DNA from 4 places in the Halomonas hibernica genome. Region 1 is predicted to be linked to each of the others. Evidence: predicted binding sites of a transcription regulator. Region 1 holds the regulator's gene; each other region holds the start of a gene.
What was found. The regulator FNR, encoded in region 1, switches genes on or off when oxygen is low (the NO sensors DNR and NnrR bind a similar motif). The targets are predictions, from matches to a motif close to TTGATNTANATCAA.
Positions count from the first base shown of each region.

Region 2: a site for FNR is predicted at 4,595-4,608, ahead of dsrO (sulfate reduction electron transfer complex DsrMKJOP subunit DsrO). Genes of this name have one in related genera too.
Region 3: a site for FNR is predicted at 2,140-2,153, ahead of kdgD (5-dehydro-4-deoxyglucarate dehydratase). Genes of this name have one in related genera too.
Region 4: a site for FNR is predicted at 3,182-3,195, ahead of FKN99_RS10965 (1,4-dihydroxy-2-naphthoate polyprenyltransferase). Genes of this name have one in related genera too.

Region 1 is NZ_VIFN01000004.1:138,983-147,091, forward strand. Features, by position in the region: gene FKN99_RS08305 (DUF4212 domain-containing protein) at 1-9, opposite strand, end outside; gene FKN99_RS08310 (putative nucleotidyltransferase substrate binding domain-containing protein) at 744-2,558, shown strand; gene FKN99_RS08315 (3'-5' exonuclease family protein) at 2,567-3,217, shown strand; gene ttcA (tRNA 2-thiocytidine(32) synthetase TtcA) at 3,389-4,300, shown strand; gene fnr (fumarate/nitrate reduction transcriptional regulator Fnr) at 4,287-5,039, opposite strand; gene hemN (oxygen-independent coproporphyrinogen III oxidase) at 5,102-6,529, opposite strand; gene FKN99_RS08335 (sulfite exporter TauE/SafE family protein) at 6,614-7,339, opposite strand; gene FKN99_RS08340 (heavy metal translocating P-type ATPase metal-binding domain-containing protein) at 7,336-8,109, opposite strand, start outside.
Region 2 is NZ_VIFN01000004.1:2,516-10,624, reverse strand. Features, by position in the region: gene FKN99_RS07750 (molybdopterin dinucleotide binding domain-containing protein) at 1-2,529, opposite strand, end outside; gene nrfD (NrfD/PsrC family molybdoenzyme membrane anchor subunit) at 2,522-3,751, opposite strand; gene dsrO (sulfate reduction electron transfer complex DsrMKJOP subunit DsrO) at 3,735-4,511, opposite strand; gene FKN99_RS07735 (YgaP family membrane protein) at 4,804-4,878, opposite strand; partial or broken gene FKN99_RS18120 (transposase) at 4,883-5,101, opposite strand; gene FKN99_RS07730 (MBL fold metallo-hydrolase) at 5,269-6,183, shown strand; gene FKN99_RS07725 (TIGR01244 family sulfur transferase) at 6,204-6,650, shown strand; gene FKN99_RS07720 (SulP family inorganic anion transporter) at 6,658-8,109, shown strand, end outside.
Region 3 is NZ_VIFN01000007.1:83,632-91,740, reverse strand. Features, by position in the region: gene FKN99_RS12025 (tripartite tricarboxylate transporter permease) at 1-243, shown strand, start outside; gene garD (galactarate dehydratase) at 224-1,792, shown strand; gene kdgD (5-dehydro-4-deoxyglucarate dehydratase) at 2,219-3,130, shown strand; gene FKN99_RS12010 (Bug family tripartite tricarboxylate transporter substrate binding protein) at 3,181-4,125, shown strand; gene FKN99_RS12005 (tripartite tricarboxylate transporter TctB family protein) at 4,133-4,666, shown strand; gene FKN99_RS12000 (tripartite tricarboxylate transporter permease) at 4,669-6,156, shown strand; gene FKN99_RS11995 (enolase C-terminal domain-like protein) at 6,168-7,493, shown strand; gene FKN99_RS11990 (FadR/GntR family transcriptional regulator) at 7,541-8,109, shown strand, end outside.
Region 4 is NZ_VIFN01000006.1:82,605-90,713, reverse strand. Features, by position in the region: gene menD (2-succinyl-5-enolpyruvyl-6-hydroxy-3-cyclohexene-1-carboxylic-acid synthase) at 1-1,204, opposite strand, end outside; gene FKN99_RS10975 (isochorismate synthase) at 1,210-2,604, opposite strand; gene FKN99_RS10970 (DoxX family protein) at 2,621-3,121, opposite strand; gene FKN99_RS10965 (1,4-dihydroxy-2-naphthoate polyprenyltransferase) at 3,274-4,200, shown strand; gene FKN99_RS10960 (antibiotic biosynthesis monooxygenase family protein) at 4,227-4,529, opposite strand; gene FKN99_RS10955 (transglycosylase SLT domain-containing protein) at 4,966-5,646, shown strand; gene FKN99_RS10950 (sulfite exporter TauE/SafE family protein) at 5,658-6,398, shown strand; gene FKN99_RS10945 (hypothetical protein) at 6,543-6,914, shown strand; gene FKN99_RS10940 (alkene reductase) at 7,143-8,109, shown strand, end outside.

The DNA of each region.
Region 1 (8,109 bases):
ATCTGCCATTGTGTTGCTCTCCACTTGTGTTTTTAGGTTTGGAAAGTTCACCAGGAATAGCGTTTAGCATGTCAGGGTAATGGCACGCTAAAACTACCTACCGCTTGGTCTTGCCTCTTGGTTGGTTATTGGTTATTACCGTTGATACAAGCGTTTTATAAGGTTTTGGTAAGTTTTGGTTAGCGCTGTGCAATTACCCTGAATGATGCATTGTCAATACTGAACAATAATCGCTAAAAAATAATCCCAGACTTTGGTATCACTATCTATTGTAGACTAAATAAAGTGTTTCAAATGGCTGAATATTAGCGTTTTTACGTATATTTTTTCAGCAGACTACCCGTTAGTTGAACGATGGTCTAGGGTTTGGTTAAAAGATAATATTTGCTACTTTAAAATAGCGTTCAATGCTAACGGTTAGTTGCTAGGGAGGTGCTACTTTAGTCGTTTAAACCAACGTCGGGGCGACGTTGGAATAATAGATAAAGGTATATAGAGTAGTATGTGTTTCTTGGTGGAAGGTTTTTAGTGGCAGGTTTTTGTACAGGCTTGTTTGGGTTAGTTGGCTTGTTTTATTGAGAAGGACTTATGCTAGGCAGTCGTCTGACGCTACCGTTATTAATAAAAAGTAGTAGGCTGGCTCTTAAGCACCGTAAACCAGAAAGAAGTACTTCACCCGTTGATTGACGTACTTCCAATTTTACGGACGTCGCTTTTTTCTTTTGTCGTGTAAGGACATGCCCATGGTTGATGTTGATCTGTCCCAACTGCCATTTACCTTGCTTGATGACACGGGGCGCGAGCATGTTCGTCGAGGCATGGACCTTGCCTATTTTGACCGCGATGACATTATCCTGGAAATGGGCGAGCAGGGTGCTTACGTTTTTCTTATTCATAAGGGAGACGTCGCTGAGATAGATCCCTCCTTGCCTGCGGCAAGTGCTCACATTGGGCACTACACGGCAGGGGACTTGTTTGGCGCCATTAGCATCTTGAACGGAAAAAGCCGCTACCGCTTTCAGGCTGAGCAGGAGTGCCTTTGCTACACCATGCCCAGCCTCCTGTTTAGCCAGCTGTGTCGCCAGTACCCTCCTTTTGAGCAGTTCTTTAGGCAGTCACTTGCTCACAAGGCGCGCTTGTTGACAGAAAAGCGCGCCGACGGTGGCGTCACCATGGCAGGCTTTATGCTGGCCCGCATTAGTGAATGTATGCGAGCGCCCCTACTGATGGATGCTTCTACCACTATTGCCGGGGCGGTTGAAAAGCTTAACGAAAGCCATGCTGACAGCCTGCTGGTGGAAACCCAAGGCAAGCTTGGCATGGTGACGAAAACCGATTTGCTCAATGGCCTGGTCGTGAGCGGCTTCACGTCAGCCACTCTGGTGGGTCAGGTGGCGCACTTCTCCCTTGTCACGGTAACGCCTGAGCAGTACCTGTTTGAAGCCCTGGTGTTAATGACTCGGCACAAGGTTACCCGCGTTGTGGTGATGGAGCAGGCCGCGTTAAAAGGCGTGGTCGAGCTGACGGATGTGCTGAGTTATTTTTCCAGCCGAAGTTACGTTGTTAGTCTGCAGGTGGAGCAGGCTGATGACTTGGAAACGTTGGCAGTTGCTAGTCATCGCACCCCTGAACTTGTCACAGCCCTGATGGCACAAGGCGTTAAGCTTAATTTTGCCATGGACCTGCTGGCGGCCTTGAATGGCCGGATTATGAGCAAGGCCTGGGATTTTGTTATCAATGAGGAGCATCATCAGCATAGCTGCCTGATGGTGATGGGGAGTGAAGGGCGCGGCGAGCAAATTTTGAAAACGGATCAGGATAATGGTCTGATTTTAGACGACGACGCCCAGTGGCCAAGTGTCGCCGATGATATGCAGGCCTTAACCGAGACGCTCATAAAACTGGGTTACCCGCCGTGCCCTGGTAATATTATGGTCTCTAACCCCGAGTGGGTTGCCAGCGTTTCTCAGTGGAAGAAGCGTATTGCTCAATGGGCCAACGTGCGCGATGGCGATAGTTTAATGAAACTTGCCATTATGCTGGACGCTCATTCAATGGCAGGGAATCCATGTTTACTTGAAAGCGTGCGCGAGGCGCTATTTGCGCGCTGTGCCCATGATGAAATTCTGCTTTCCTACTTTGCGCGTGCGGCTCTGCGTTTTTCAACACCGCTGACGCTTTTTGGTTCGCTTAAAAAGCCTCAGCACGGTATCGATATCAAAAAAGGCGGCATTTTTCCGATTGTCCACGGTGTACGTACCATGGCGCTTGAGCGGCGCATCAGCGTAACCTCGACGCTGGGCAGGTTGGAGGCACTGGTTGATGATGGCCGCCTTGAACGGCGCACAGCTGATGATTTAGGAGAGGCACTTTCACTGTTGACCGAGCTGCGTCTTAAACAGCAACTTAGCGGGCAGGATATGGACGATGCGCGCTCCAATCACGTGGTGGTGCAAGAGCTCTCGTCACTTGAGCGCGATTTATTGCGCGAGTCGCTACATATCGTTAAAGACTTTAAACAGCGCCTCTCCTATCGTTACCATTTAGAGTATTCATGAGCAGCGCTATGCAAGGCAGCAAAAAAGGCATGGCACTGCTGGGGCAAACGCTGCGCAGAATGTTTAAGCGTGAGCGAGATCGGCGCCGCTATGCGAATTCGCCTTACGCCTGGCTTTTCCAGCCCTATATGGGGGAAGAGCTAGTGGCGCTGGCTTGCGAATCAATACCCGGTGAAACGTCGGTATTAAGTGTGGCTGCTGTGGTACTTAATCAACAGCAAGTGCACACAAGCCAGGCGTGGGTGGCGACGTTTGCCGACCCACAAACGGTTGACCAGACGGCGCTGCGCCAGCATCAGCGGCTTTACAATCCCGCCACGGCGGTACCCCTCTGTGCCGAGACACTGCATGCGTTTACCGATTTTATTGGCAACCGGCCGCTGGTCGGGTGGCAACTGGACCAGCAGTTTTGCATGCTTAATAGAGCCTTTAGAACGCACCTCGGGTTTGGGCTGCCTAATGTTCAGGTCGATGTGGCCAAACTGCATCAACGCCAATTGCGCCGTTTACACCCGTTAGTGGAGTCTTCCCAACCATTTTCCGAGGCGCTGGCCTGCTGGCAAGTGCCTGCTATCTCGACCCAGAGGTTGTTAGGTAAAGCCACCGCAAGCGCCTTGCTGTATATGCGCTTACAGCGTGATATGGCGCAATCGGGTTAGCTTCAAGCGTAATGGCGCCTGTGCCGATGGCCGTATTGATAACCGTATTGATAACCATAGTGATGACCGTAGTTATGACCATAGTAACGACGTGATTTTGCCAGTTGGGTGAACGGCGGGAGTATTGTTAGAATAGCGGCTGCTCCTTCTACCATTGGCAGTGCTTATATCATGCAACACCTTGATCATTTTGACCCCGCCGCGGCAACCGTTGCACCGACGCCTGACCTGCAAGGCCAGCCGGCGCTTGAGGACGCCAAACAAAAACGCGAATTCAACAAGTTGCAAAAGCGACTGCGGCGCGAGGTAGGTAATGCGATTATCGATTACCAAATGATCAATGAGGGTGATCGGATCATGGTCTGCCTGTCGGGTGGTAAAGACAGCTACACCATGCTTGAGATTTTACGCAACCTGCAGCGCAATGCGCCGGTGAATTTTTCACTGGTGGCGGTCAATATGGACCAAAAGCAGCCTGGTTTTCCTGAGCATATACTGCCCCGGTATCTGGAAAAACTCGGCGTGGAGTACCGCATTCTGGAGCGCGACACATACTCGGTAGTGAAAGAAAAAACGCCGGAAGGCAAGACAACTTGCGCGCTTTGCTCGCGGTTAAGGCGCGGGTCGCTTTACGGGTTTGCCGAAGAAATCGGCGCCAACAAGATCGCCCTTGGCCATCATCGTGAAGATATTCTGGAAACGCTGTTTCTCAATATGTTCTTTGGCGGCAGCCTGAAGGCAATGCCGCCCAAGCTGCTTTCCGATGACGGCAAGAATGTCGTGATTCGTCCGCTGGCCTACTGTAAAGAGGCGGATATTGCGGAGTTTTCGCGCCTGATGGAGTTCCCGATTATTCCCTGCAACCTGTGCGGTTCGCAGCCGAACATGCAGCGTCAGGTCGTTAAGGAAATGCTGGCCGAGTGGGACAAAAAGTATCCGGGGCGTTTGGAAAGCATGTTTAAAGCGGTCACTAACGTCGCGCCTTCGCAGCTAGCTGACCGCGACCTGTTTGACTTTGCGGGACTGGAAGCCAAACAGGAAGCACTCATGGCGGGGCGTATTGAAGCATTTAACGTGAGCTAATCACCGGCTCTTCCTCTTCAGCAAGCGCTATAAGCCGCTGCATATCGAGGATGTTAACCTCGCGCCCTGAGACGGCCACCACGTCTTGCTGCTGAAAACGGCTCAAGATACGGCTGACCGTCTCAACCGCCAGCCCCAGATAATTGCCGATATCCGCACGCGCCATTGAAAGCCTAAAGCTGTAAGGCGAGTAACCCCGACGCCGAAAACGCTCTGAAAGCGTCAGTAGAAAACTGGCCAGCCGCTGGTCGGCGGTTTTGCGCGACAACAGGCGCATCATGCGCCGGTCATCGCGAAGCTCCTTGCTCATACTGCGGTACAGCTGACCACGAAGCTCCGGCAGCTCCTCTGAAAGCAGGTCCAGCCGATCAAAGGGAATTTCGCAGATGGTGGTGGTTTCAAGGGCAATCACGCTGCCTGGGTAGTGCTCTTCGTCAATGCCGTCCAATCCGACAAGCTCGCTGGGCAAAAAGAAGTTAGTGAGCTGATCGTTGCCATTACCTTCGCTGGTTACCTGTTTTAGGCTGCCTGAGCGAACGGCATACACACTGGTAAAACGGTCGCCTTGACGAAACAGTGTTTCGCCCTTTTTCAGCGGTGCTCGGCGTCTGATGATGGCATCAAACTGCCCCATGCCTTCAAGCTCAAGCGCTAGTGGAAGGCAAAGCGAGCTTAGGCTGCAGGTCTGGCAGCGTGCTTCTTGAAGAAGCGAGCGTCGTTGGCTTGTCGAGGGTAGCATGACTATCTCCCTGTTTCTCTTTTGCCTAAATGGCTATCTACCGCAGGCGTTGATGCCGCCGGTTAAACGATTCTTGAGTAGCGTTGGCCTGAGTGCCCCGGAAGGTAAGCATCAAACGCCATGGCCAGTTGGCGAATCAGTAAACGGCCCATTGGCGTCGCCTCAAGCGTATCATCCAAGCGAACGATTAGCCCGTCCTGTTCAGCAGTGCGTAGGCTTTCCAGCGCACTGGCAAAGTAGTCGTTGGCGTTAACCTGCCATTGCCGGCTAACCGCTGCTAAATCCAGGCGCATATCGCACATTAAACGTTCGATAACGTCGGCTCGTATTAGGTCATCCTGATTTAATCGTACGCCTTTCACGGTAGCCAGTCGACCTTGATCCAGGTTCTCTTCGTAGCTAGCCAGGTCAGTAGGGTTTTGCGCATAGCTATCGCCTATTCGGGAAATAGCTGACACGCCCAGACCGATAAGATCGCATCTGGCATGGCTGGAGTAGCCCTGAAAATTGCGCTGTAGGGTGCCGTTGGCTTGGGCAACCGCCAGGCTGTCATTGGGTTTGGCAAAGTGATCCATCCCAATATGTTGATAGCCCGCAGCGGTCAGCATGTCGATGGTCGTACGCAGAATCGAAAGCTTTTCATCCGCACCTGGCAGGTCATCCACGCTGATACGTCGCTGAGGCTTGAAGCGTTCAGGCAAATGCGCGTAATTAAACACGGATAAACGCGCCGGATTTAACGCGATCACCTGTTCAAGCGTCTTGGCGAAGCTCCTTTCCGTTTGAAAGGGCAGACCGTAGATTAAATCCAGATTCAGCGAGAGAAAGCCCAACCGGTGTGCTTCATCCATTAGTGTTTCGGTAAGCACGCGAGGCTGATGACGGTTAATCGCCTTTTGAACGCGTGGGTCCAGGTCCTGTACGCCAAGGCTCAGGCGGTTGAAGCCCAAAGACTGCAGGTGGCGCAGGGTTAAAACATCGGCTTCGCGCGGGTCGATCTCAATGGCGTAGTCACGCTCTGGTGCGTTTGAAAGACCGAAGCGTGCGTCCAGGCGGTCAATCAAGTCGCCCATCTGCTCCAGTGAAAGAAACGTAGGGGTGCCTCCGCCCCAGTGCAACTGATTGACAGGGCGCTTTGTATCCAGATGACGGGCCGTCAGGACCATCTCACGATCTAGCCGATAGAGATACGACTCGGCCAGGGCGGTGTTCTTCGTGGCAATTTTATTGCACGCGCAATAAAAGCAGATTTTGCGACAAAACGGGATATGGACATAGATGGAGAGCGGGCGCTGGCTTGCGTTGCTGCGCTCAATGGCCTGGGTCGCATTTTCGGCGGTAAACCCTTCGTGAAAGGCCAGCGCCGTCGGGTAGGAGGTGTAGCGTGGGCCGCTTTTATCATAACGGCGCAGCAATGCTTCATCCCAGCGGGTGCTGGATGACGCGGTAGCAGTAACGGATGAGGGGACAGCCGTGGCACATACAGGCATGAAGAGGCGCTCCGGTAGCTGAAAATACGTTTTAAAAGCTACCGATAGGCTAGAGAACATAGCGCTGTAGTGCGTTGCGCCAGGTCAATGATTGGCGTGTGAGTGTCCGCCTGAATGCCCACCTGAGTGCATGTTGAGTGCCCAAAGCTGCCATACGGCAAAGCCGATAATGACGAGCGCAGCGATGGTTCTTGTCGCGGGGTGACGAATAAGATGTTTAAGCTTGCGTGCAGCAAGTCCTGTGGCCAGTAGTGTAGGCAGGGTGCCCAGGCCAAAAGCGCCCATTAATAAAGCCCCTTGAAGCGGCCGGGCCGTCGCCAGGCTCCAGGCCAGCATTGAATACACCAGCCCACAGGGCAGCCAGCCCCAAATGGCGCCTAGCGCGCATGCCTGGGGGAAATGAACCACCGGCATCAAGCGTCGGCCCCAGGGCTCAAGGTGACGCCATAATCGTTTGCCCACGGCTTCCACGCGCAAAAGCCCTTTCCACCAGTTAGCAATATACAGCGCCATGAGAATCAGCATGAGCGCTGCAACGCCTTGCAACAACTGGCGCGCCAGCAGTGAGGGCGAAAGCACGGTGCCCAACGCGGCTACCAGCGCGCCTGCCGTCATGTAGCTTAATATTCGGCCCAAGTTGTAGCTTAGCAGTAGGCCGCCCATACGCGCCGAGCTACGCATGCTGGGCGGAATGGCAAAGGTTAATGCGCTCATGACGCCTCCGCACATGCCGATGCAGTGGGCCCCGCCCATCAATCCAAACACGAACGCGGCGATAAGCGGAGGAAGATCAAGCCCGGTCGGGTTCATGGCACGCCTTTGACTGCTGAAGTGGATAAATGGGAGGTGGATACGTTGGAAGTAGATAGCCTGTGTGAAAAGCGTAGCGTATTAGCAATGACGGCAAGCACACTGCCGCCAGCGCTCGTGATGGCGCCAAACGGCGATAGAGCGCCCACTGCCGCCAGGCAAAGCGCTATCACGCTGATGGAGGCCGCCATGCCCATTGAGTGTTGTATGCAGCGCTGCGTGGCGCGGGCAATGGCTAGGGTTTCTACGGAGCGCCCGCTTTGTGGGCTGAGTATGACCACGTCTGAGCAAGACGCTATCGCCTCATCTGCAGGCTGCGTTGTTGTGGCCAATGAAAGCAGGGCGCGAGGATTCGTTATCACCACGCCTCGTGCACGTAACTGCTGGTAAGCGACCGTTAGCGCCGCTGGGGTTGCCAACGCCAGTGCGCACGGGCTGCCTGCTATTAGCAGCGAAAGCAGTACATCCAATGCCATTAGCGGTTTAAACCACCACCAGAGGGCTGTCACCCCCAGCGCTATGATAAGCAGGCCAACGGCCCATTTGTGCACGCCGCGTGCGTTAATGCTGGCCAGGTGCTTTCCAGTAAAAGCAGCGCCAACCAGGGCGCCTAGCGCTGTAATACGGGCGCGGGCAGGCGGTTGGACTACGTTAATCACCAGCGGGTTTTCGAGGTTTTGGCAGCCTGCCAGCACGCTATCTCCTTTCGCGTAACTCACCGGGAGCGGTTCGCCTGTGAGCTGTGAGGTGTTCAGGCTTGATGTGCCTTG
Region 2 (8,109 bases), 140 kb from region 1:
ACACAGCGTTTGCTTCCACTGGTATTTCAATTTTTCACCGATGAAGTGCTCGCTGGCATCTTCAAAGCGTCCACCCCGGGCATAGAGATAGGCAACTCTAGCGCGTTCATCAGATTTTAGCGTTCTTGCGATTTTAGGCAGCAGTGGGGCAATGCCTCCATGAGCAATATCAGCGTCATCTGCTTCTGGCAGTGGCTCTTCTTGAAAAGCGATATTGGCCGCGGCTCGCAGGTAGTAATCCTCAGCGCGATTGAGCGGGTGCAGATTTCCTTGGGCATCGGGAATTGCGTTGTCGCCAAAGCCGGGCAGACCCAGGCGCTTGGCCACGGCAATAAAGAAGCTGTCCATTGACACCGGTTCTCCCTCGGCGGTTTTTTGCTGGCGTGGCTCAACTACGGGCCAGCAGGCGGTGGTTAGTTTGCCGAGGGTGCCTTTCCACGCGCCAGTAAACCCCCACACCTCGTACATCACGGAATCAGGCACGATGTAGTCGGCGTAGCGGTTGGTTTCATTGATAAAGCCATCCACGGCGACAAAGAGCCCTAGACGCTTAGGGTCCTTCAGCTTGTCGACAATGACGCTTTTCAGACCGGCCTGACCATAAATCGGGTTGGCCATACAGCCAATCACCGCTTTGATGGGGTAAGGATAGCTATCTAGTGCAGAGGGTAGGTGCTCTGTGAGTGTCGGCGGTGCCAACGAGCGCCACGGCGCTCTAGCCGGGTAAGGATTTTCGCCTGCGGCGACTTTGCGCTGATACTCGGAAGACTTTTCGTAGGGGAAGCGCGAGCGGGATAGAAATACCCCCTGAGGTGCGCGCTTACCAGGAAAGTTGGCTAAGTCGTAGCGTGGGCCCTCGCCGGTACCGCTGTAAGTGCCGCCGCCCACGGCGCTGCCACCCTTCATGTTGTAGTTGCCCGCCAGTAAGTTCAGCATTTGCACGCTGAACGCGGCGTAGAAACCGTTACCCGACATCATGCCGCCGTGACAGTTAACAGCGGCTTTTCTGCCATGGCTGGCATAGCGGCTGGCCAATTCAATAATCGTCGCCTTGGGAATGCCACAATGCTCGGCATAGGTGTCTAGGTCGTACTCGTGGGCAGATTCGCTTAGCAACGTCAGGCTGCTTTTGACGGTCACGGTGGTGCCATCGGCAAGCTCAACCGGACGTTCGGCAAAGAGCTCGGCGGTCATCACCTCTTCGCTTAGCGCGAGTTCGCCATTGGCGACTACCATCGGCGAGTCAGCATCGTTATCCGCTTCCGCTAGGCCCAGGTCGCTGGCGCGAAGAAAATAACCTCTGCGGGGGTGTTCATAGGTGTCAATCACCAAATGAGTGGCGTTGGAGTGGGTGGTTTCGCCCGCTGCATTGGCGGCGGCTTGGCCGGGCAGAGCTAGGAAGTCACTAGCATAGCCTTGGTTGTCGAGTAGCCACTGGATGATTGCCATGGCAAAAGCGCTGTCTGTCCCAGGACGAATAGGCACCCAGCGGTTGTTGTCGGCTGCGTGGGAGGTGGCGGCATTGAGCGCTGGGTCGACCACCACGTACTCCAACGTACCGGCTGCACGGGCTTGGGCAATCAAGCGGCCTTGGCGTTTAAACGGGTTGCCCGCTTGGCTGGGCGCACAGCCGATATACATGATGAAGCGTGCGTTTTGGATATCTGGCTTAACGTGGGCGTTGGTGACAATATTGTTCATCACCGCGCCAGATCCCATGCGGAAAGCCAAACCACAGTAAGCGCCATGGTGACCATAATTGCGGGTAGCAAAGGCATTGAGGGTAAAGCGCTTGAGTAGGTCTGAACGCCCGTAGTCAGTGGCTTCCATCACCATTAATTGGTTGGCCTTGGGGCCATATTCAGGGTTGTCAGGGTCAATCAGGGTGTCGTGATCGCGAATATCGCGCAGTCCATCAACGTGGCCTTCGTTAAACAGGTCGCCGCCTTCGCAGATTTCTTCAATTAGCTGCTCAAAGGAGATTTTCTGCCATTGACGGCTACCACGTTCACCTACTCGTTTCAGGCAGTTGTCGACTCGGAAAGGGTTGGTAATTTGGCTCATCATGGCGTTGCCACGGGCGCAGGCGGTGGAGCGGTTTATCTGACCCTGTTCACCATAGGCGCTAACACTACGCAGTGCATCCGCCACCGGTGTACGCATAGGTAAATGGTCGTCGGCGGACAGCGGGTGGTAGGGATTGCCTGATACCCGCAGTACTTCGCCAAGGGTGTCATCGACCCTCACTCTCACGCCGCATCGGGTAGTACAGCCGTAACAAATAGTGAAGGCGACTCGCTGGCCGGGGGTTAAGGTGAGTTCGCCAGTGTCTAAATCGACGCGGTATTCTGGGGTCAGCGAGTTGCCATGAATATTGTGCCTGGGTTTTTCACCCGCGCTACCGGTAATGCCCTTGGCCATTTTTGCCAGTGGGTCGGCATAGCCCACGGCAAAGGTGGCTGCACCACCAGCGGCGGCAGCGCCTTTTAGAAAACGGCGGCGTGACGGGTCTTGAGCAGACTTAGACATGACTAGACGCTCCTTTTTTAGCGGTGAGAGGATGAGTAGAAGCATCTTGGGCAGCGTGGGTTGGCATTGCTATAAGGCCGCCTTGTTGGGCCTGTCGCCAGGGAATAAACAGTTCAATCAGGAGAATAACGGCGAGCCAGAGACCGAAGGTGCCAACAATGCCTAAAATGCCGGAAGAGCCGGCGGGAATACCATAGTGGTGAAATCCGGCACTATTGCGCGCCACATGCTGAACATCCATCAGTACCACCCAGCGAAACATCCAGCCCATGTGTATGGCGACGAGGCCTAGCAACCATGCCCAGGCAAACAGTGCTGGCTGGCTAGAGGTTGGAGCGCCGCTCGGCCCGGGCTGGCGCAGGGTAGGGCGAGTCAATAAAAACAACACGGCGGCAAACAGCGCGATGCCGGTAATGCCTCCCCAGAGGGCAGTGTTGCGCCACGAGGCGCTATGGCGCACGGATTCCAGCGCGGTGGCGACTGAGCCTACGTGGGCATTTACGCCATCTAAAAACCAGCTAAGCGCGATCAATCCTGCTAGCGCACAGGCCACTAGCAGCACATACAGCATCTGTCGTATAGCGGTTTGCGAACAAAGCCCACTAACCCTGTTCAGCACTAACACCAGACCGGAGGCGGCGATAAATCCGGTGGTCGCCAGCATGGGCGGTAGCCACACGGTGTTCCAAAGCGGACGGGCCTTTACGATTGCTAGTTCCGCACCGGTGTAAAGCATAATGCCGCTGGAAAGTCCCAGCGCAGCCAGACCTACCACCGCGACCATTGCTCGTGGCGTTGTGCCTCTGCCCAGTGAAAGCCAGGTGGCTAGCATGCCACCGAGTCCTGGAGTGCCGCACTGTGCCTGCAGCGCGGGCCGCCATGCCAACCAAGCAAGGCCAAGCACGCTAACCAAATAAAGCGGCAGAACAACGCTGCCAATCGACATCCACGAGTGGCTATTGGCGTAAGCGTAGAAGTGCCAGAACCGCAGTGGCTGGTGCAAATCCGCGAGTAACGCAACGGGCGCCACTAGCGTAGTGCTAACGCAAGCGATTAGCGCCAGACGTGCGGTAGGCAGCCAGGTTTTTTTACCGAATACCAGTGCTGGGGCGGCTAGCCATAGGCTGGCGTAGGAAACCGCAATCATAAAAAAGTACTGAACCGCCCACGGGTACCAGGCGATGTCATAGCGCGGTGCCAGTAGCTCAATGGTGGAATTCATAGCCCATCTCCTGACCGTGGGGGTCGAGTACTTCGAGCGCAACGGGCTCGGCCTTAGGACGCGTGGTGAAGCGCTCATCCATGCCTAGGTAGAACACCTGAGGAAGGGTGTTTTTTTCTGGTTGTAGCACCATCAATGCATCGCGATGTTCATGAATCATGCGGCTGATTTGGCTTTGAGGATCGCGCATATCTCCAATCACGCGGGCACCGCCTACGCAGCTCTCAACGCAAGCGGGCAATAGTCCGGCTTCTAGACGATGGGCACAGAAGGTGCACTTGTCGGCGGTTTGAGTGCGTTGGTTAATAAAGCGAGCATCGTAGGGGCAAGCATTGACGCAATAGGCACACCCTACGCAGCGGTCGCTATCGACCACCACAATGCCATCCTGCTGCTGGTAAGTGGCTTCTACAGGGCAGACCGGGACGCAGGGTGGGTTTTCACAGTGGTTACACAGCCGGGGCAGCATAAAGGTGGCTAATTCGCCGCTTTCCTGATGCTGTACTTCATACTGGGAGACCGTGGTGCGAAACTGTCCCAGCGGTGCAGCGTTTTCGATATGACACGACACCGTACAGGCTTGGCAGCCGATGCACTGGCGTAAGTCGATAAGCATACCGTAGCGTTTAGTTGGGTCGCCTTCGCGGCGGGCAGGTTGCTGATTAATGCCAGCTTGGGCAAGGCTTGAAAACGGCATCAGCGCAGCGCCTGCACTTAAGCGTGCCATTTGACCCAAGAGCGAGCGACGTATTGCGTCCATAGCGCCTCCTTGGCGAATTAAACGGCATTCGCAGGGCGAATGTCGGAATACCCTTAGATTACGCCTTTGCTCAAGGTAGAAAGTTGATACGTGTCAATGTGTTATGATATATCGCTTAATGCTCTCTTAATGTTAAATGACTAAGTAGCTGTTCTGTATATGGAATTTCATCTAGCATTAAGTAATTAGCTTGTTACATGGGAATTTTTTAGCGCGCATATGTAAAAAAGCGCTTGCCCCAATAAACATGGCAAGCGCTTTTTCTATGGTTTTGTTTGCTTAATAGGCACTATTAAATTTTACATGTATTAATGCCTATTAATTTATAAGCTGGGCAGAAGTTAAATAGCCCGGTGGCTAGCGGCAATCATCTCCAGTAGCGACTCAGTGAAAAGCTTCTTTAATCTTGTCTTCGCGACTTCGAGTTCGTTGAGTCGCTTGGAATCTGGCTAGCTCATTCCACCCAATTCGCTGCACCATAAGTAATAACTTGCTTCCGAGAAACCATGCCGACGGTATGGCTCATTAATAGGCAGCCCCGCATCTGCTTCACCCAAGAGACCTATGAACTGTTGTGTGCTAACGCTCATGCATGTCCGTGCTCCTTGCTAGTAGGATCGAAATCTAAAGTGTAGCGCAACCCAATCAGAGGGGGAGATGTCACTTTTACTTGATGTTTGTATAAACATGTTTCATTGTTTTCTTGTTATTCCAATATGGTCTAGGCTTGTAACTAAAATGGAGAATGAGGAAGAATATGCGTAATTTCCGACACTCACCAGGCAGGCCGGACGTGGCCGGCTTTTACGATCAAAGAACCTCAAGCGTTCAATATATTATCAGTGACCCTGCGACACGGCGCTGTGCCATCCTTGACCCTGTCCTGGACTTTGATGAGAAGTCAGGGACCACTGCAACCCACCATGCTGATGAGTTACTAGATTACGTCGCACGGGAGGGGCTCATCGTTGACTGGATACTCGATACGCATCCACACGCCGACCATTTTTCGGCAGCACAGTATCTTAAGGAAAAGACAGGGGCACCAACGGCTATAGGAGCTTACGTTACGCAAGTGCAAGCGCTATGGAAGGATATATACAACTGGCCCGACTTTCCGGATGACGGCCGACAGTGGGACCACCTTTTTGTAGAGGGCGATACTTTCCACGTGGGCGAGATAGAAGGCCGGATTATGTTCTCGCCCGGCCATACCAAGGCGTCGATCACCTACGTCATCGGCGATGCGGCGTTCGTGCACGACACGCTGTTTCAGCCGGATGGTGGTACGGCCCGTGCCGATTTCCCTGGGGGCAATGCTCACAAACTGTGGGATTCCATTCAGGCCATCCTGGCACTGCCGGACGACACTCGGCTCTTTACCGGTCACGACTACATGCCCGGCGATCGCGAGCCAGAGTGGGAAAGCACGGTGAGTGTCCAGCGCGAAACCAATATTCATCTCCAAGACAGCCCGACAGCGGAAAGCTTCATCGCTTTGCGTAACGAACGTGACGCCAAGCTGCCCATGCCGAAACTGATCCTGCACGCTTTGCAAGTCAATATCCGGGGCGGCGACCTGCCAGAGCCAGAGGATAATGGTCGTCGTTACCTGAAGATTCCCCTCGATGCTCTACCGGGGGCCGCCTGGGATGATGAGGCGCGTTCCTAAAGCGACCAAGGAGGTAACCTATGGATATCAAACCACTCGATGATCGCCTTTACGTGGCAGCACAACCTCGCCTCGACGAACTTGAACAGCTTGCCGAACAAGGGTTCCGCACCATTATCTCCAATCGCCCGCGCGGGGAAAGTGATGACCAGCCGGATCCCGATGCCCTCAAGGCTAAGGCCAAATCACTGGGCATGGCCTGGCATGAAGTTCCCGTAAAGCCTGGGGAATACGCAAAGGCGGACATCGATGCCTATTCAGATGTGCTGCATTCTGCAAAGGCCCCCGTGCTCGGCTTCTGCCGAACGGGAAAACGCGTGGCCCATTTGTGGGCATTATCACTCGCCCCGCAGCGTCCGGTATCCGAGCTGATCGAATCAGCCAATGCGGCTGGCTATGACTTGGAGCCCTTGCGCGACAGGCTTGAACAACAAGCCCATCAGGCAAAGGGTGATTCTGGGTCGTGAGCGTGCTATGGCCAGCCTGAAGCATTATCTACCTATACTCCAGTGGCTGCCCGGCTATGGACGCGATACGTTGGCCAGCGACCTGTTGGCAGCGGTAATCGTGACCGTCATGCTGATCCCGCAGTCGCTGGCATACGCCATGCTGGCGGGCCTTCCCCCCGAGGTGGGGCTTTATGCAAGCATCGCTCCGCTGTTCGTTTATGCGATTTTCGGGACCAGCCGCACCCTTGCGGTAGGGCCAGTGGCAGTGGTCTCGCTGATGACAGCGGTGGCCATCGGTCGCGTCGCCCCGCAAGGGTCGCCGGAATACTTGGGCGCTGCACTGGTACTGGCACTGATGTCTGGTTTGCTTCTCATCCTCATGGGGGTGGCGCGACTGGGCTTCTTGGCCAATTTCCTCAGTCATCCCGTGATCTCCGGATTCATCACCGCCTCGGGGCTGCTCATCGCGATCGGTCAGGCCCGACACCTGCTGGGGGTGGAAGCCTCGGGTCACAACATGATCGAATTACTGGGCGACCTGTGGGTAAACGTGGGCAGCCTCCATGGGATTACTCTTGCCATCGGTTTAGGTGTGCTGGTCTTTCTTTATGCTGCCCGGCGTTGGTTGAAGCCAGGGCTCCTGTCGCTAGGCCTGCCGTCACGCTCAGCGGATATGCTGTCCAAGGCAGCACCGATTCTTGCCGTGGCGCTGACCACCCTAGCGAGCTGGGCCTGGCAGCTCGACCAGCACGGCGTAGCCGTCGTGGGAGAAGTACCGGCCGGCCTACCTCCGCTTACCTTACCAGGTTTGGACCTTGGGCTATGGCGTGAACTGTTAGTAGCTGCCTTGCTGATAAGCGTGGTCGGTTTCGTAGAGTCAGTATCGGTAGGTCAGTCCTTGGCCGCCAAGCGTCGGCAACGCATCGAGCCAAGCCAGGAACTGATCGGTCTTGGCACTTCGAATATCGCGGCTTCCTTCTCTGGCGGCATGCCGGTGACGGGTGGCTTTGCCCGTTCGGTGGTCAATTTCGATGCCGGCGCTCAGACTCCGGCGGCAGGTGCGTTCACGGCCATAGGCATCACACTGGCCGCGTTGCTGCTGACACCGTTGATCGCCTATCTCCCCATCGTCACGCTCGCCGCAACCATTATCGTCGCCGTCCTGTCATTGGTGGATTTGGGCGCGGTGCAAAAAAACTGGGTCTACTCCCGCAGTGATGGCGTAGCCATGTTGGTAACCATCATCGCCACCCTGGGCCATGGGGTGGAAAGCGGCATCCTGGCCGGCGTAGGGCTATCGCTCGCCTTGCATCTCTACCGTACCAGCCGTCCCCATAGCGCCGTGGTCGGCCGAGTGCCGGGCAGCGAGCATTTCCGAAATGTCCTGCGTCACGACGTTGAGACCGATAAGCGTCTGGTCATACTCCGCATCGACGAAAGCCTTTATTTCGCCAATGCCCGTTACCTTGAGGATACC
Region 3 (8,109 bases), on a different contig from region 1:
GGCTTTATTCTGGGAAGTCAGGCCGAAGTATATTTTGTAAAAAGCCTTGAGTCCTTTGGCACCTACTCAGTCTTCTTCACTAAAAGCCCGATTGCGATGGTGCTGTGGGGTTTGATCGCTGCCTCTGTGGTGTTTGCAATCATCATGGGCATCAGGTCTCGTGCTCGCCAAAAAATGGAGCTAAGCCAAGCCTCGGGCCCGCACATCGTTTCAGGAAAACACCATGGCTCAAACAATGACTAATTCGCGCGTAATTAAAGTACATCCGAACGATAATGTTGCCATTGTGATTGAGCAGGGCGGGGTGGCTGAAGGTGTGAGTATCAGCGAGGGGTGTACTACCTTGATGCCTATTCCGCAGGGCCACAAGGTGGCATTGACAGCGATTGCCCAGGATAGCCCAGTGATTCGCTATAACGAGGTCATCGGCACCGCCGTGGTGGCTATCGAGCGTGGCGGCCACGTCAATGAAACCAATGTGCGCTTGCCGACGGCCCCAGGCCTTGACGAGCTCTCGTTGGCCACGCGACAGGCGCCAGCTTCCGAACCGCTCGAAGGCTATACCTTTGAAGGGTTTCGCAATCCGGACGGCGGCGTGGGCACCAAGAACGTGCTGGGGATTACCACCAGCGTTCAGTGCGTGGCCGGCACCGTGGATTACGTAGTCAGTCGTATCAAGCGTGAATTGCTGCCACGCTTTCCCAATGTTGATGATGTGGTCGGGCTCAACCATAGCTATGGCTGCGGCGTGGCGATCAACGCACCGGCGGCGATTGTGCCCATTCGTACGCTAAAAAATATTGCGCTGAACCCCAACTTCGGTAACGAGATCATGGTGATCGGATTGGGTTGCGAAAAGCTTCAGCCCTCGACACTGCTCGAAGATCGCCCGGTCAAAATCTATGAAAACAGCGAAGCCGCCGATCCGGAAGCCAACGTACTGAGTCTTCAGGATGAGAGCTTTGAAGGGTTTGGTGACATGGTCGACGGTATTTTAGCCATGGCCGAGCGCCATTTGGAACGGCTCAACAAGCGCAGTCGTGAGACCTGCCCTGCATCTGATCTTGTGGTGGGTATGCAGTGTGGAGGAAGTGATGCTTTCTCTGGCGTCACTGCGAACCCAGCCGTCGGCTTTGCTACTGATCTGATCGTAAGAGCCGGCGGTAGCGTGATGTTCTCTGAAGTCACGGAAGTACGCGATGCCATCCACCTGCTAACGCCGCGAGCTATTAACAAGGAAGTGGGAAAAGCGCTGATTGAACAGATGGCTTGGTACGATGATTACCTCTCTCAAGGACAGGCTGATCGTAGTGCCAACCCCTCGCCTGGCAACAAGAAAGGCGGGTTAAGTAATGTCGTTGAAAAGGCGCTTGGCTCGGTGATTAAGTCGGGTAACTCGCCCATTGTGGATGTGATTGGTCCTGGTGAGCGCTTACGGCGTAAAGGGCTCACCTTTGCAGCTACACCGGCGAGCGACTTTATTTGCGGGACTCTGCAATTGGCGGCAGGCATGAACCTGCAGGTGTTCACCACAGGGCGCGGAACGCCCTATGGTTTGGCAATGGTGCCGGTGCTAAAGGTCTCTACTAATTCACAGTTAGGAAGACGTTGGCACGACATTATCGATTTGGACGCCGGGCGGATCGCCACGGGTGATGCCAGCATTGAAGACGTTGGATGGGAGCTTTTTCATCTGATTCTCGATGTGGCGAGTGGGCGCAAGCAAGCCGCTGCTGATCGATTGGGTATCCATAACGATCTAGTGTTATTTAATCCTGCACCGGTTACGTGACCCTGAACGCAACGGGGTGGCTACCCGTACAGTGACATTGGACCAATGGAGAGATGCCCTTTATCCCTGTTCAACACGCCTGACTCCAGCAATGCCAGCTGCACTTATTGTATGCCCCAGTGGTTAGGCAATATTTTTACAGCTGTCTGACGGCTGCCTCTCCATGTCTGCTGCTAAAGAACGCTTTGGAAAAAGAAATGTTGAAGTCTATAAATTAACCGGAAGATTTATATGCTGTTGGCGAAATTTAATAGATTTTAGCACAAATATCGGTGCATTAAACTTTAGTCGAGGCGTAGGGTTTTATGCTTGCGGGGATAAGCGTAGTTGTTTAAGTTGTTACTTGTATGATGTATGACAATTATCTGCGCTGCTAGTATATGTTCAAATCCATGTGGGTGGCGCTAAAACCATGAGGGCGTTTACGTGAAGTTTTCTAAACAAGAAGTAACTAAAGCAATTAGTGATGGCCTGTTATCGTTTCCTATTACCGACTTCGACGAAAACGGTAAATTTGACGAGCAGAGCTACCGCCAGCGGCTAGCATGGTTTATCAGTCACGATATTTCTGCTGTGTTTATTGCTGGCGGTACCGGAGAGTTCTTCAACTTGACACTTGATGAGTATCGCGAAATTGTGCGCGTGGCTGTTGAAGTCGTCGACGGAAAGTTGCCTGTTATCGCCAGCGCAGGCCTCAGCGTGGAAGCAGGTAAGGTTTTTGCCAATGCTGCAGAAGCAGCAGGCGCTGACGGTATTCTGCTGATGCCTCCGTACCTGACCGAGTGCCCCCAGGATGGCCTGGTCGAGTATGCCCGCCAGATCTGTGATTCCACCGCCATCAATGTGGTCTATTACAACCGTGGTAACGGCATCATGGGCGCAGAAGCTGTACAAATGCTTGCTGATGCCTGCCCTAACTTAATTGGTCTTAAAGACGGCAAAGGCGACATTCAGGCGCTTAACAAGATCGTCAAACAAGTAGGCGACCGCTTGGTTTACATCGGTGGTGTGCCGACAGCAGAAATCTTTGCAGAAGCTTATCTATCGATTGGCGTTAATACCTACTCGTCTGCGGTATTTAACTTCGTGCCAGATATGGCAGTAACTTTTTATAAAGCACTGCGTGCTGGTAACTCAGACGTTGTTAAACAAATTACGAACGACTTCTTTATTCCATTTATCGATCTGCGTGACCAGAAAGCAGGTTATGCCGTCAGTTTGGTCAAAGCGGGTGCCGATATCGTCGGCCGTCCGGCGGGCAGTGTTCGCGCACCTCTAGTAATGCCTGCTCAAGAAGAGCGCAAACAGCTGGAAAAATTGATTGAGGCAGTAAAGTAATCGCCCGTTGATAAATAGGGCGCTCACGCTCACAGTAACAGGTGGAAATAATGAAAAAGACAATACTGGCTATTTCAGTCGCTACCGCTGCTCTTTCCTCTGCTCTCTCCTATGCGGACTATCCAGAGAAAAACATCGAGTTTATCGTGCCCTGGAATGCAGGTGGTGGTGCCGACAACGTAGTACGTGCGCTGCAGAACCCGGTTGAAGAAGCGCTGGGTACCACTATCGTGGTACGTAACGTTTCCGGCGGCGGCGGCGCGGTGGGTTTCTCAACCGCCGTTAACGCAAAACCCGACGGTTACGTCATGACGATTCCGACCAATGCCACCTTCACTCTAGAAGGTCTGGGCAACGTTGGTTATACCTACAGTGATTTCGAGTACATCGCCCGCGTACTGGTCGAGCCATACGTTTTGGCCGTTAATAGCCAAAACGGCTGGACATCCCTTGAGGAGATGCTCGCAGGCCTTGAAGAGCTTGGCCGTCCCTTGATGGTGGGTGCATCCGGTGTTGGTTCTTCAACGCATGTGATGGCCGTAGCGCTGGCTGAAGAGTTGGGTGCTAACTTCCAGGTAGTACCCTACGACAGCGGTGCTAATGCAGTGACTGCTGCCATGGGTGGTCATATTGACGCGGTCGTTCTGAACCCCTCTGAAGTAGTGTCAGGTATCGATTCTGGTCGGCTTAGCGCCATCGTTACCACTGGCGAAGAGCGTAGCGGTGCCCTGCCAGATGCCCCCACCATGTTGGAAGAGGGCTACGACTTTAACATCAGTCAGTGGCGTGGCGTGGCGGCACCTAAGGGAATCAGCCAGGAAACTGAAGATCGCTGGGTAGAAGCGATTCAAGCTGCCGTTGAAGACCCTGAATTTCAGCGCGCTGCGGAAATGATGGGTTCTGACATTATGCCGCTTTATGGCGATGAGCTCGACGCCTTTGTCGAGAACACCTCTCAGGTAATGATTCAAGAAGCTGAAAAACTGGCTCAGTGAGGAAGTTATGCAGCGGCCTATTGCAGAAGCAACGTTTCATATTGTTCTAATAGGCCTTGTGGGTTACTTCCTGATGGAAAGTTATTCTATCCGAGGAAGTGCAGCCGGCGGCAGCTTGTCGCCGGCATTTTTCCCAAAGGCTATCTGTGTTTTTCTAATCGTTATGCTTTTAGTCTCCTTATTGACAACGATTATTACAAGTGCAGCTCCAAGGATTTCTGAAGGCCCGAGTGACGAAGACATAGCGGCCCCTCAAAAGGGTAGTCTGGTTGTTTCAGTCATTGCCTGGACCGCTGTACTAGGTCTTTTAGTGCTTTATGCGTTTTTACTGGAGCCACTAGGCTACGTCATTACCACCGCCCTAATGATATTTTCCATGGTCTCTGTGCTGGTAATGCTCAATAAGCAGGAACGAAAAGTGACTCCAAAAGGGGTGGCAGGGCTTGCCGGTTTCTCAATCGTAACCTCGCTTGCCATTTTTATGCTTTTCACCAAAGGCTTTAGCATTATTTTACCTACCCTGGGAATCGCCGGAGTTTGATCATGAGTGATTACATTGATGCCCTAGGGCTCGTTTTCCAGGGATACGTCTTACTTGCGATTGCAGGTGGAACCCTGTTGGGCCTCATTATGGGAGCGCTACCTGGACTGACCGCTGCCATGGCGATCGCGCTTTTGCTGCCCTTGACCTTTGGTATGCCACCCGTAATGGGTGTCGGCATGCTGCTGGGTACGCTGTGCGGGGCCATCGCTGGTGGTTCGGTGTCGGCCACGCTTTTGAATATACCAGGCACGCCTTCTTCGGTGGCGACCACGCTTGACGCCTTTCCCATGGCGCGTAGCGGCCAAGCGGGACGAGCGCTAGGCATTGCAATCGTTGCTTCGTTTTTAGGGGGCATATTTAGTGCGGTAGTACTGAGCGTGCTTGCGCCGCCTATCGCTGAATTTGCGCTGCGCTTTGGCGCACCCGAGTACTTCGCGTTGAGTATTTTCGGCTTGGTCATTATCGCCTCGGTTTCCAAAAATCTGGCGAAAGGCCTTGCCGCCGGTCTGATTGGTTTGCTGTTGGCTACGGTCGGCTCGGACCCCATGGTTGGTAGCATGCGCTTTACTTACGGCAACATGTCGCTACTGACGGGGATCAATCTGCTGCCCGCGCTTATTGGTCTGTTTGCCGTCTCACAAGTGCTAGCCGATGTAGTCGACTACTTTAAAACCGAAAAACCCGATACCGCTAGTACACCAGTGGATAAAGCGGCGCCCCGCTGGCTCGAAGTGCTTAAACACTGGAAGGTCGTCCTCAGCAGCTCGGCAATCGGTACAATTGTTGGCGCGATTCCCGGTGCCGGTGGCAGCATTGCATCGTTTCTGTCCTACGATCAGGCCAAAAAGATGTCCAAAACGCCGGAGAAATTTGGCAAGGGCCACTCGGAGGGTATCATCGCCTCGGAATCTTCCAACAACTCTCTGGCTGGTGGCTCACTGATCCCCATGCTAACGCTTGGTGTACCGGGCGAGGCGGCGACTGCCGTGTTGATGGGCGGGCTCATGATTCAGGGCATACGTCCGGGCCCCACGCTATTTGCCGAACAGGGCGCCGTTATCTACGGTATTTTCATCGCCTTTTTCGTGGCCAATATCTTCATGATGCTCTTCCAGTGGTTTGGTATCCGACTCTTTATCAAGATCCTGCAAATTCCGCGTAAGCTCTTGATGGCGATGATACTGGTATTCTGCGTCATTGGTGTCTACGCGGTGGACTCCAATATCTTCAATGTTTACCTGATGTTGGCCTTTGGTGTACTAGGGTACTTTCTGAACAAATACGGCTTTGGCACTGCGCCGGTCATTTTGGGACTGATCCTTGGCCCCATTGCAGAATCAAACCTGCGACGAGCGCTGCTGGTATCAGGCGGGGATTGGTCAGTGTTTATCTCCCGACCGATCAGCTTGGCATTCCTCGTCGTCGCCATGCTATTCCTGGCATTCAGCCTGTGGCAAAACGCTAAACATAAAACGACATCAGCTTAGGGTTAATAACTATGTTTCCTAAAATCAAATCAATGAAAGTGGTGCCTGTTGCTGGGTACGATGGATTTTTGCTTAACTTGAGCGGCGGTCATGCGCCCTGGTTTATTCGTTGCATCGTTATTCTTGAAGATGATGCTGGTAACAAGGGCGTCGGTGAGATCCCCTCTAGTGCTGGTATTCTTAAAGGCTTGGAGCAGTGTCGGGATATCGTTGAAGACTCCACCATCAATAATATCAAGCAAACGCTGAATAACGCCCGCTTGGTGCTAGCCAGGAATGGTCGTGAAGAGCGCGGCCGACAAACATTTGACTTGCGTGTAGCGGTTCACGTCATCACCGGACTCGAGTCTGCACTGCTTGATCTTTACGGCCAAGCGCTGCAACTGCCTGTTGCAGATTTGCTGGGCCAATATGGTCGCCAGCGTGACGAAGTGGAAGCCCTAGGTTATCTGTTCTTGTTGGGGGACCCTGACAAGACTGACCTGCCGTATCCAAAAGCAACGTCGCCTAAAGATTCTTGGGATGAAGTACGCTATCAGGAAGCCCTGACCCCAGACGCTGTGGCGAACCTTGCCAAGGCTGCTTACGAGCGCTACGGCTTCAAAGACTTTAAGCTCAAAGGTGGTGTGTTGCGTGGTGAGGAAGAAGCCGACTGCATTCGCGCGCTACATGAAGCATTCCCGGAAGCCCGTTTGACGCTTGACCCCAACGGTGCATGGAAGCTTGATGAAGCGGTACGCACGCTGGAGCCAATCAAGCATCTGCTCAGCTATGCAGAAGACCCCTGCGGTCAGGAAGAAGGCTACTCTGGGCGTGAGACCATGGCTGAGTTCAAGAAGCGTACAGGCCTGCCTACAGCAACAAACATGATTGCGACCGACTTTAAGCAATTGCAGTACGCCGTACAGCTTAATGCCGTGGATATTCCGCTTGCTGATTGCCATTTCTGGACCATGCAGGGAGCGGTCATGGTTGGCGAATTATGCAACGAGTGGGGTATGACTTGGGGCTCACATAGCAATAACCATTTTGATATTTCGCTGGCGATGATGACCCACGTGGCAGCCGCCTGCCCTGGCGACATTACCGCCATTGATACGCACTGGATTTGGCAAGACGATCAGCGTATCACCAAAGAGCCTTTTTTGATTCGAGACGGCAAGCTAAAAGTACCGACAACGCCAGGGCTAGGGGTGGAACTTGATGAAGAAAAGCTCATGGAGGCTCATCGCTTGTATAAGTCGTTAGACGTGACTCAGCGTAATGATGCCATGGCCATGCAGTACTTAGTGCCTGGGTGGGAGTTTGATCCCAAACGGCCAGCGTTGGTGCGCTAACCAAAACTACCTTGGGTTTAGGGTGAAACAAGACGCAGAGGCTGACTATGCCACCGGATATTGCACATTTAGGTTTTCATCGAGTTAAAAGACAGGGAAGTCTTTCAGCCCATGTGGCTGATCAACTGGAAACGCTAATTGTCCAACAAAAAATCGTTGCTGGCCAAAAGCTGCCTACTGAAAACCGACTATGTGAGTCATTCGGGGTTAGCCGAACGGTCGTTCGCGAAGCCATTACGCACCTTAAATCGCTTGGGCTGGTGGAAACGCGGCGCGGAGTCGGTACGACAGTACTGCGCTCTAACGCGGTTGAGGCAAGGCCCGCCGAGCGGATTAACCCGACCATGGTGTTGGATATTCTTCATGTGCTTGAGCTGCGCCTAGCCATAGAGCCTGCAGCCGCTGAGCTTGCTGCCCTGCGCTATGATGAGCAGGATGCTCTAGACCTTCGTGTTAGGCATACTGCTTTTATCGCGGCACACGCTGCGAAAACCCAGGCCAGGGATGAAGATTTTGCTTTCCATAAAGCGATTGCAAGAGCCACCAAGAACCCAGTATTCGAAGCGATGTTTGGGCAATTGGATCATCGCGTGATACCGCGTGCTAAATTGCTCAG
Region 4 (8,109 bases), on a different contig from region 1:
GCCCGTTTGCCTGCTGCAACAACCGATGACAAATGCCCAGCTCTGAAAAGGTATTACAGCGTTGATTCACGATATCGCTGATGCGCTGTTGGCACTGGTTAAGCCGGTGCCAAGGGGTGCGCTCGGTCTCACGTTCAAGCGCGGCCACCACTGCCTCGGGCGGGCAAATGAAGCGGCGCTTAACGCTGTAATCAGGGTCGAGCCGCTGGGGGCGCGAGTCCACCAGCCAAACATCCTGCCAGGAATGACGAGCAATAAACTGCGTCAGGCGCTTGGAGATAAGACGCCCGCCAAATTGCAGCAACACATCGGCCCGCTCCAACTCCTCGACAAAATGAGGATCGTGCAGCGCCAGGTCAAAATGGATCACGTTTTGGCGGTCAAAACGTACCTGGCTTTGTAGATCCGCCAACAGAGGCCAGCCTAATCGACGGGATAACGTCACCACCTGCTGCGCCTGGTGCGGGTCATCTATACATCCCGCCACGATAACGCCTCGCTGACACGAAAAATCCGCCCACTCGGTAGAAAACGCGGGCGCTTGCGTACTGGATACCCACTGGCTCCACGGCACTGAAGAGGTCAGCCAGCTTCCGAGAGGCGCCAGATAATCCGTGGCATCCTCTCTCTGGTCGCCAGGGTAAAGAGGCTCACGGTAGCGGCAGTTAAAATGCACAGGGCCTGGCGTACGCTGCTGTTGATCAATAGTTTGATCAACGGTGCTGAGTAGAAACGCGGCGCTCAGTTCAGGGCCAGGGGGCGGAAGATCGTGATGCATCACGGTATGACGAGCGAAGATGTCGCGCTGGTCGATGGCCTGGTTACTGCCGTTATCCAGTAATTCAATAGGGCGGTCGGCTGAGAGCACTACCAGCGGCACCCCCATTAGCTTGGCTTCTACGACGGCAGGATATAGATTGGCAACCGCCGTGCCCGAGGTGGTGATAACCGCTACCGGGCGGCCGCTTCCGCGCGCAAGACCCAGTGCCATAAAGGCCAGGCCACGCTCGTCAAAATGGCAGTGGCAGCGAAGCCCGGCATGCTCGCTGGCCGCCATGGTGAGCGGCGACGAGCGTGAGCCCGGCGCCAGCACAACGTCGCGCATGCCCAAGCGGTAAAGCTCCTCAAGCAGCAGTGCGGCCCACACATGGTTAAAGGTAGCGTGCTGAAGCGGAAAGCCGCGCGGCATGGCGTTCGCGGTCATTGGTATTACCCCATGTTGAGCAGCGACATAATGTCGGCAATTTTGTTGTCCAGCTCACGCCACTCTGCATCAGGCTGAGAGCCCGCGACAATGCCCGCACCGGCATAAAGGCGAATTTCATTAGCGCCGATATGAGCACACCGGATAGCCACCGCAAGCTCCGTACTGGCCAGGCTCACCCGGCCAAACACACCCGCATACCAGCCCCGCTGGTGGCGTTCATGCTGGCGGATAAACGCTAGCGCCGATGCGCGGGGAACACCACCTACCGCTGGGGTAGGCGGCAAACTGGCAAGCAGCGCCTGGTCCGTCACCGTGTGATGCAGCTCAGCATGAATAAGGCGGCGGATATGCTGCACAGAGCGCAGCTTGAGAACATGGGCCTCCCCGGCTTGAACAACGCGAGACAAAGGCTCAAGCCGGGCAAGAATATCCTCATAAACGCACTGGTTCTCCAGGCTGTTTTTGGTATCCGCCAACAGTGCCTCGGCAAGGTATTGGTCCTTTTGTGCATCAGCGCCACGATGAGTGGTGCCCGCTAGCGACTCGGTTAGCAGCTGCGTACCTTCTCGCTGATAAAGGCGCTCCGGTGGGCAACCGATAAAGGCGGTCTCTGCATCCCACTGAATGCCTAATTGAAAGCACGCCGTCGCCTCTGCCTGCCAGCGGTCCAGCAGTGCCCAGGGCGATGGCGTTTTCGATGCATCGTCCGCGATAACCAAACGCGTCTCTCGCGATAACACCACTTTGGGCGTATGGCACAGCTGATCAGCGTGGGTCACCTGGGATACCCACGCTGACCACGCCTGCTGGGCAGGGGCGTCATAACGTAAATAGGCATGCGGACGCAGAGGGGGTAGCGGTTGTTCTTGCTGGAGACTGGCTAAAAAGGCGCGGGCTTCGGCTATTTCAAGGTCGCCGCAGCGGTCGTCAAAGCGCAAATTGAGCGTCAGTAGCGCCCCCTGTTGTGAGCGCTTAAGTTCCACACGCGGCAATATGAAACAGCAATTTTTGAAATTTTCCCAGCCGGGCGATGTAGCATCAAACACCATGCCGCCGAAATAGTCCGGCTGCTCACCAGGCAAGGTTGCGAGTTTGGCAAGGTCGGCCTGCAGCATCTCAAGCGAATCGACCGCGCTGACCATGCCTAGCGTCGCGTACTCAGGTGCACCGGCGTCACGCGCTTTCCAGTAGCCGCGCGGAAAAACCGTTTGCGCGTCCAACCATCCCATCAGGCTATCAACGCGGCAAGGCACGCTCAGGCGTATAACCCCTTGGATGGACGGCACAGACAATGTATCAAGCCGGTCCATAAGCTCAGCGACAGCGCTCTGGCTGTTCATATGCGCCAACCCGTAAGCGACGCTGCTGCCTGTTACCCAGCGCATGTGTTCAGACAATCAGTGGCCCCGCGTCTCAGATAAATCGGGTGCGGCGCGTAATGCCCAGCCTCTGCTTGATATAGGGTAAGACCCAGCGGTCTCCCCCAAAATGGCCAGCGTTCGCGCCCGCTACCAGTAAGAAAAAGGTTAACGCAATCATCCACGGGTTAGTGGAGACCGTACCCGCCATTAGAAACGACATATTCATTACAATAGCGAAGAAGCCTGCAAAGGAGGTCAGCACCCCCACGATCAAGCCCAACCCCACGAGTATCTCCCCCAGCGGGATCACCACATTAAACATACCCGCATAGGGCAGCGCAAAATGCTCCAAAAAAGCAACGTAGTTGGGATACACCATGCTCCCTTCCCGCATTACAGGGTTCGCTACCGCGTTACTCAGGAACCCTTGCGCATCAAAACCGCCCGTCAGTTTGCCGATTCCCAAACTGAGCCAAGTAATCCCAAGATAAAGCCGGAAGGCTAGCCAAACAAGCGCTGCATATTTGCTTTGTCTAAATAAGTCGCCGATCATCGAATTAACTCCTGTTAAGAGGGATTAACAATAGTTTGCGATAAGACACTGCTGCTTCTTTTGACGCAGGTCTACTTTTTAGCACTTAATAATACATAGCTACGCACGCCCTTTTAGTCATTTAACGTCATCACGACCAGGACACCAAAGCAATGGATCAACCCGACAAGCACCGCCCGTTCCAGGTTTGGTTATTAGCGGCCCGGCCTCGTACGCTGCCTTTGGCATGTGCCTCTATCCTGCTTGGCTCAGGCCTTGCGGCGCACGCACAAGGGTTTAATCCGAGCGTGCTACTCCTTGCCCTGCTAACGGCGATTGCCCTGCAAGTGCTTTCAAACCTGGCCAATGATTACGGCGATGCGGCGACGGGGGCGGATGATCACCAGCGCATAGGCCCGGTTCGCGCTGTCTCTTCAGGGTTACTGAGCCCTCGCGCTATGCGCGGTGGAATGGTGGTGATGGCGGTCGTTGCCGCCCTGTGTGGGCTGTTGCTACTGCTGACGGCTTTTGGCAATCAGTGGACGTCCATTCTCATCTTTATTCTTCTGGGGGCTGCCGCGCTGCTGGCCGCGGTCACGTATACCGTAGGGCTGGGCGGCACGCCGTATGGCTACCGGGGGCTGGGAGATATTGCGGTCTTTATCTTCTTCGGCTTGTTAGGGGTGCTCGGCACGTACTACCTGCATGCACAACAACTGGACGGGCTTACACTACTGCCCGCCGCCGCTTGCGGGTTACTGGCAACCGCTGTATTGAACGTGAATAACGTGCGCGATATCGAAAGCGACACGCGCAACGGCAAGATCACCCTGGCGGTGCGCTTAGGCCGCGCTAACGCCATTACCTACCACTGGATATTGCTGGCAATGGCGCTACTGCTCACCGTGATTTATCTGGTCGCACTGCCCGCCCCCTGGCTTAGCTGGAGCTGCCTGCTGGTTGCCAAACCGTTAGCAGACGCTGCCAGAACGCTACACCACACTACCGACGGTGAAACGCTTACCGGCATGCTGAAAAAAACCGCGCTATCGACACTGATTTACAGTGTACTGCTCTCACTCGGCCTGGCGCTCTATTAAGAGAGGCCAAGCCGCTTGCCCCGTGCTTAAAGCACGACCTCATACCCTTCAAATTTGGGCGGGCCCAGGTAGATACCTTCCGGTGACTTGGCGCCCGCATGGGCCTTACGAAACGCCTCTGACTGGGTCCAGGCGCGGAAAGCCGCTTCCGACTCCCATACGCTGTGGGAAATAAACACGGTGTGCTCTTCCTGGCTTGCGCCCTGCAACATGTTGAACTGCTTGAAACCGGGCACGTCGCTCAAGTGCGAATCACGCTTACGCCACACCTCCAGAAAATCCTCTTCGCGGCCTGGGGCAATCTGAAAACGGTTCATTGCGATATACATGACAACTCTCCTGCTGGGTTGGTCCTGCCAAGTTAGTTACGCGGCGATAACTAGATGGTAACGTCACCGTTAAGTAACGAACAGCTTAGGCTTTAGAAGAAAGCTGCTTGCGCTGCTGGTCGTGCCCACGCTCTATTATCTGCCAACATCAGCAAATGCCAACAAGCCTGAAGTGCTGGATTAACCTCCTTGTTGCCTGGGCGGCAGGCGGCTGGCAGCAGCCAGGGTCGCTCAACGGGCAGGAGATCAAAAGCTCCAACCCCATCGGGAAAAAACATCCCGTTTAGAATTTTCGTCACTCATTTCACAACTTACGCTAACGACCAATAACAATCTGATTTTAGTACGTATAAACTCTAGCCCTTAAACAGTATTAATGCTGGCGGCTATCAATAGCCCTGTTATCAATGACGCTGTTATCCACAAGGAATTCTGCATGCTCCGCCCTGTTGATAATTTTAACGCTGCGCTTTCATCTTCACTGCTAACACTGCGCAGTTGGGCAGGATTAGCGTGTGTGTTGTTGCTCTCTGGCTGTGCGACCTTTGCCCCCAACCCACCACAAGACCAGAGCAATATTTGCGAAATTTTCCGCGAACAGCCCACTTGGTACGACTATGCACGCGACTCTCAGGAGAAGTGGGGAACGCCCATTGCGACACAAATGGCGTTTATTCAGCAGGAGTCTTCCTTTAAAAGCCACATTCGTCCTGACCGCAAGTATTACCTGGGCTTTATCCCCGGCCCCCGCCCCTCTTCGGCAAAAGGCTATGCCCAAGCGCAGGACCCGGTATGGGGAGAGTACCGAGAGCAGGCAGGTAGCCTGTTTGCGCGGCGCACCAGCATGAAACACGCCACCGACTTCATTGGCTGGTATAACCACCGCTCCCAACAGCAGGCGGGAATTTCATTAACCAACCCTGAGCATCTTTATTACGCCTACCACGAGGGCACAGGCGGGTATCGTCGTGGCACGTACCAGAACAAGCCTCAGGTAATCAATGCAGCACGGCAGATCGTCGCTCGCACAAACCGTTATCAATCCCAGCTCAATGCCTGTGAAGCCGAATTTCAATGCCGCCGTTTTTATCAGATCTGGCCCTTTTGCCGTAGCTAAGAAGTTTTAACATGTCCCTACTCATCGGTTCGTTCTTTGTTTTTGTAGTTTTTTTCACCTCGATGTTATCGGGTATCTTCGGCATGGCGGGCGGGCTGGTACTGATGTGGTTTCTGCTGCTCGCGTTCCCGGCGGCCAGCGCCATGGCCGTTCATGGGGCCATTCAGCTTACCGCTAACGGGTCGCGGGCATGGTTATCGCGACGCTTTATTGTCTGGCGAACGGTCGCGTTTATGACGCTAGGCGTAATAAGCGCCGCCGGGCTACTGGTGTTGCTTGGCTATAGCGCCAATGCCGCCACGGTGTCACTGTTAATTGGCTTGATGCCCCTTCTGGTGTGGATGCCCAAACGCTGGTTCCACCTCAACGCCAACCGAACGAGCCACGCGCTGCTTTGCGGCATGGCATCGGGTGGGTTAACCATTGCCGCCGGAGTGTCCGGGCCGCTGATCGATATTTTCTTTGTACGCTCTCGAATGGATCGTCGTGAAGTGGTGGCCACTAAAGCAATGATTCAGGTGGTCGCGCATAGTATTAAAATTCTCTTCTACCTGAGTGCTGCGCTGGCACTAGGTGCTGGGGATTGGGGCATGGTACTGCTGGCTGCGCCGCTGGCTATCCTGGGCACCCAAGTAGGTACACATGTGTTACATCGCCTTACCGATGCCAACTTCCGTACATGGACACGCTGGATTGTGACCGGTATTGGCATTTTCTATTTTGCCCAGGGGGCATATTTGCTGAGTCAGTAAATTGACCGTTCCGGCGTGCGTACATTAAGGCACATACCATTTATTGACACCTTCATTAACTGGCGCTATCGTCTCGATAGATGAAAATGAGAAACACTCTCTTTCTCTTATCGACGACTTGTTGACGAAGTGCAGGCAAATGACATGACCAGTGAGCAGCGACAGCTTCGCCAAACCCTTGGGTTCTTACGAACCTCGTTCGAGGCGATTCAGCACTCAATTGCAGGACGGTTGGACGACCCGCTGCCCTGCTGGCTGGATACTGGAATGCTTTCGATGCTGGCCGGAGAACTTAACCGCTGCTGCAAAGAGGCCAAACCGCTATTTGCCCCTCAAGTAGTCGAGCAAATTTTTCTCGCCGCTCAACAGTGCGAGCTACTGCTGAAACAGTGCCCCGGTGTACTCAATAGCGCTATCTGTCACCGGCAGTTAGCCGCGATTATGCTGCCGCTCAACAATGCCCTTCAGCTAATCGTCATACCTCCTAAACGGCGCTGGCCTTGGCAGCGAGATTGAGTTCATCGCGCTCAGGTACATCGTTACTTAGGCACGTCACTACCCGGTACGCTGTTAATCAACGGCGCCATCAATGAGTCCTCCAAGCCCCATCTTTATCAAGGTGGGGTTTTGTTTTATGCCTGGCGACCTCATAACAAACCACAAGGAAGAGTGGTTGGCGCTTACTAGTAAACTGGTCTATTGTGTCATCACTTTAAAGCAGTGCACGTAACAGGAGTTAGCTGAATGGCATTTGAAGCACTTTTTAACCCGACCCAACTTGGTAGTCTGTCGATTCCTAACCGCGTCATCATGGCACCGCTCACACGCGCACGCACACCGGATAGCGTGCCTGGCAAACGGCAGCAAGCCTACTATGGGCAGCGGGCCGGTTCTGGCCTGATTATCAGTGAAGCAACCAATATCTCTCCCACTGCCCGTGGTTACGTCTACACCCCAGGCATTTGGACCGATGAGCAGGAAGCGGGCTGGAAGGAGGTCGTCAATACGGTGCATGCCAAAGGCGGTCGAATTGCGCTGCAACTTTGGCACGTTGGGCGTGTTTCCCACGAGATGGTGCAACCCAATGGCGAACAGCCGGTCGCGCCCAGTGCGCTTAAAGGTGAAGGCGCCCAGTGTTTTGTTGAATTTGAAGACGGTAGCGCAGGCCAGCACCCCACCAGCACACCGCGCGCGCTGGAAACCGGCGAGATCCCCGGCATTGTGGATGACTACCGCCAGGCGGCGGTGCGTGCCAAGCGTGCGGGTTTCGACATGGTTGAAGTGCACGCGGCCAACGCCTATTTGTTGAATCAGTTCTTGGCCACCGGCACTAACCAGCGTACCGACCAATACGGTGGCTCGCTGGAAAACCGTGCACGCTTCCCGCTGGAAGTGGTCGATGCCGTTGTTGACGTATTTGGCGCTGACCGGGTTGGCATTCGCATGACGCCGTTTATCGAGCTGTTTGGATTAACCGACGATGAGCCTGAAGCGATGGCGTTCTATATGGCGGATCAGCTTTCCAAACGTGGCCTTGCCTATTTGCATCTTAACGAGCCCAACTGGGCCGGTGGCGACATTCAGTTCCCAGACGGTTTTCGCGAGCAGATGCGTGAGCGCTTTAGCGGCAGCCTGATCTACTGCGGTAACTATAACGCCGAACGTGCCGAGGCCCTGCTCGGTTCAGGCAACGCGGAAGCCGCCGCCTTTG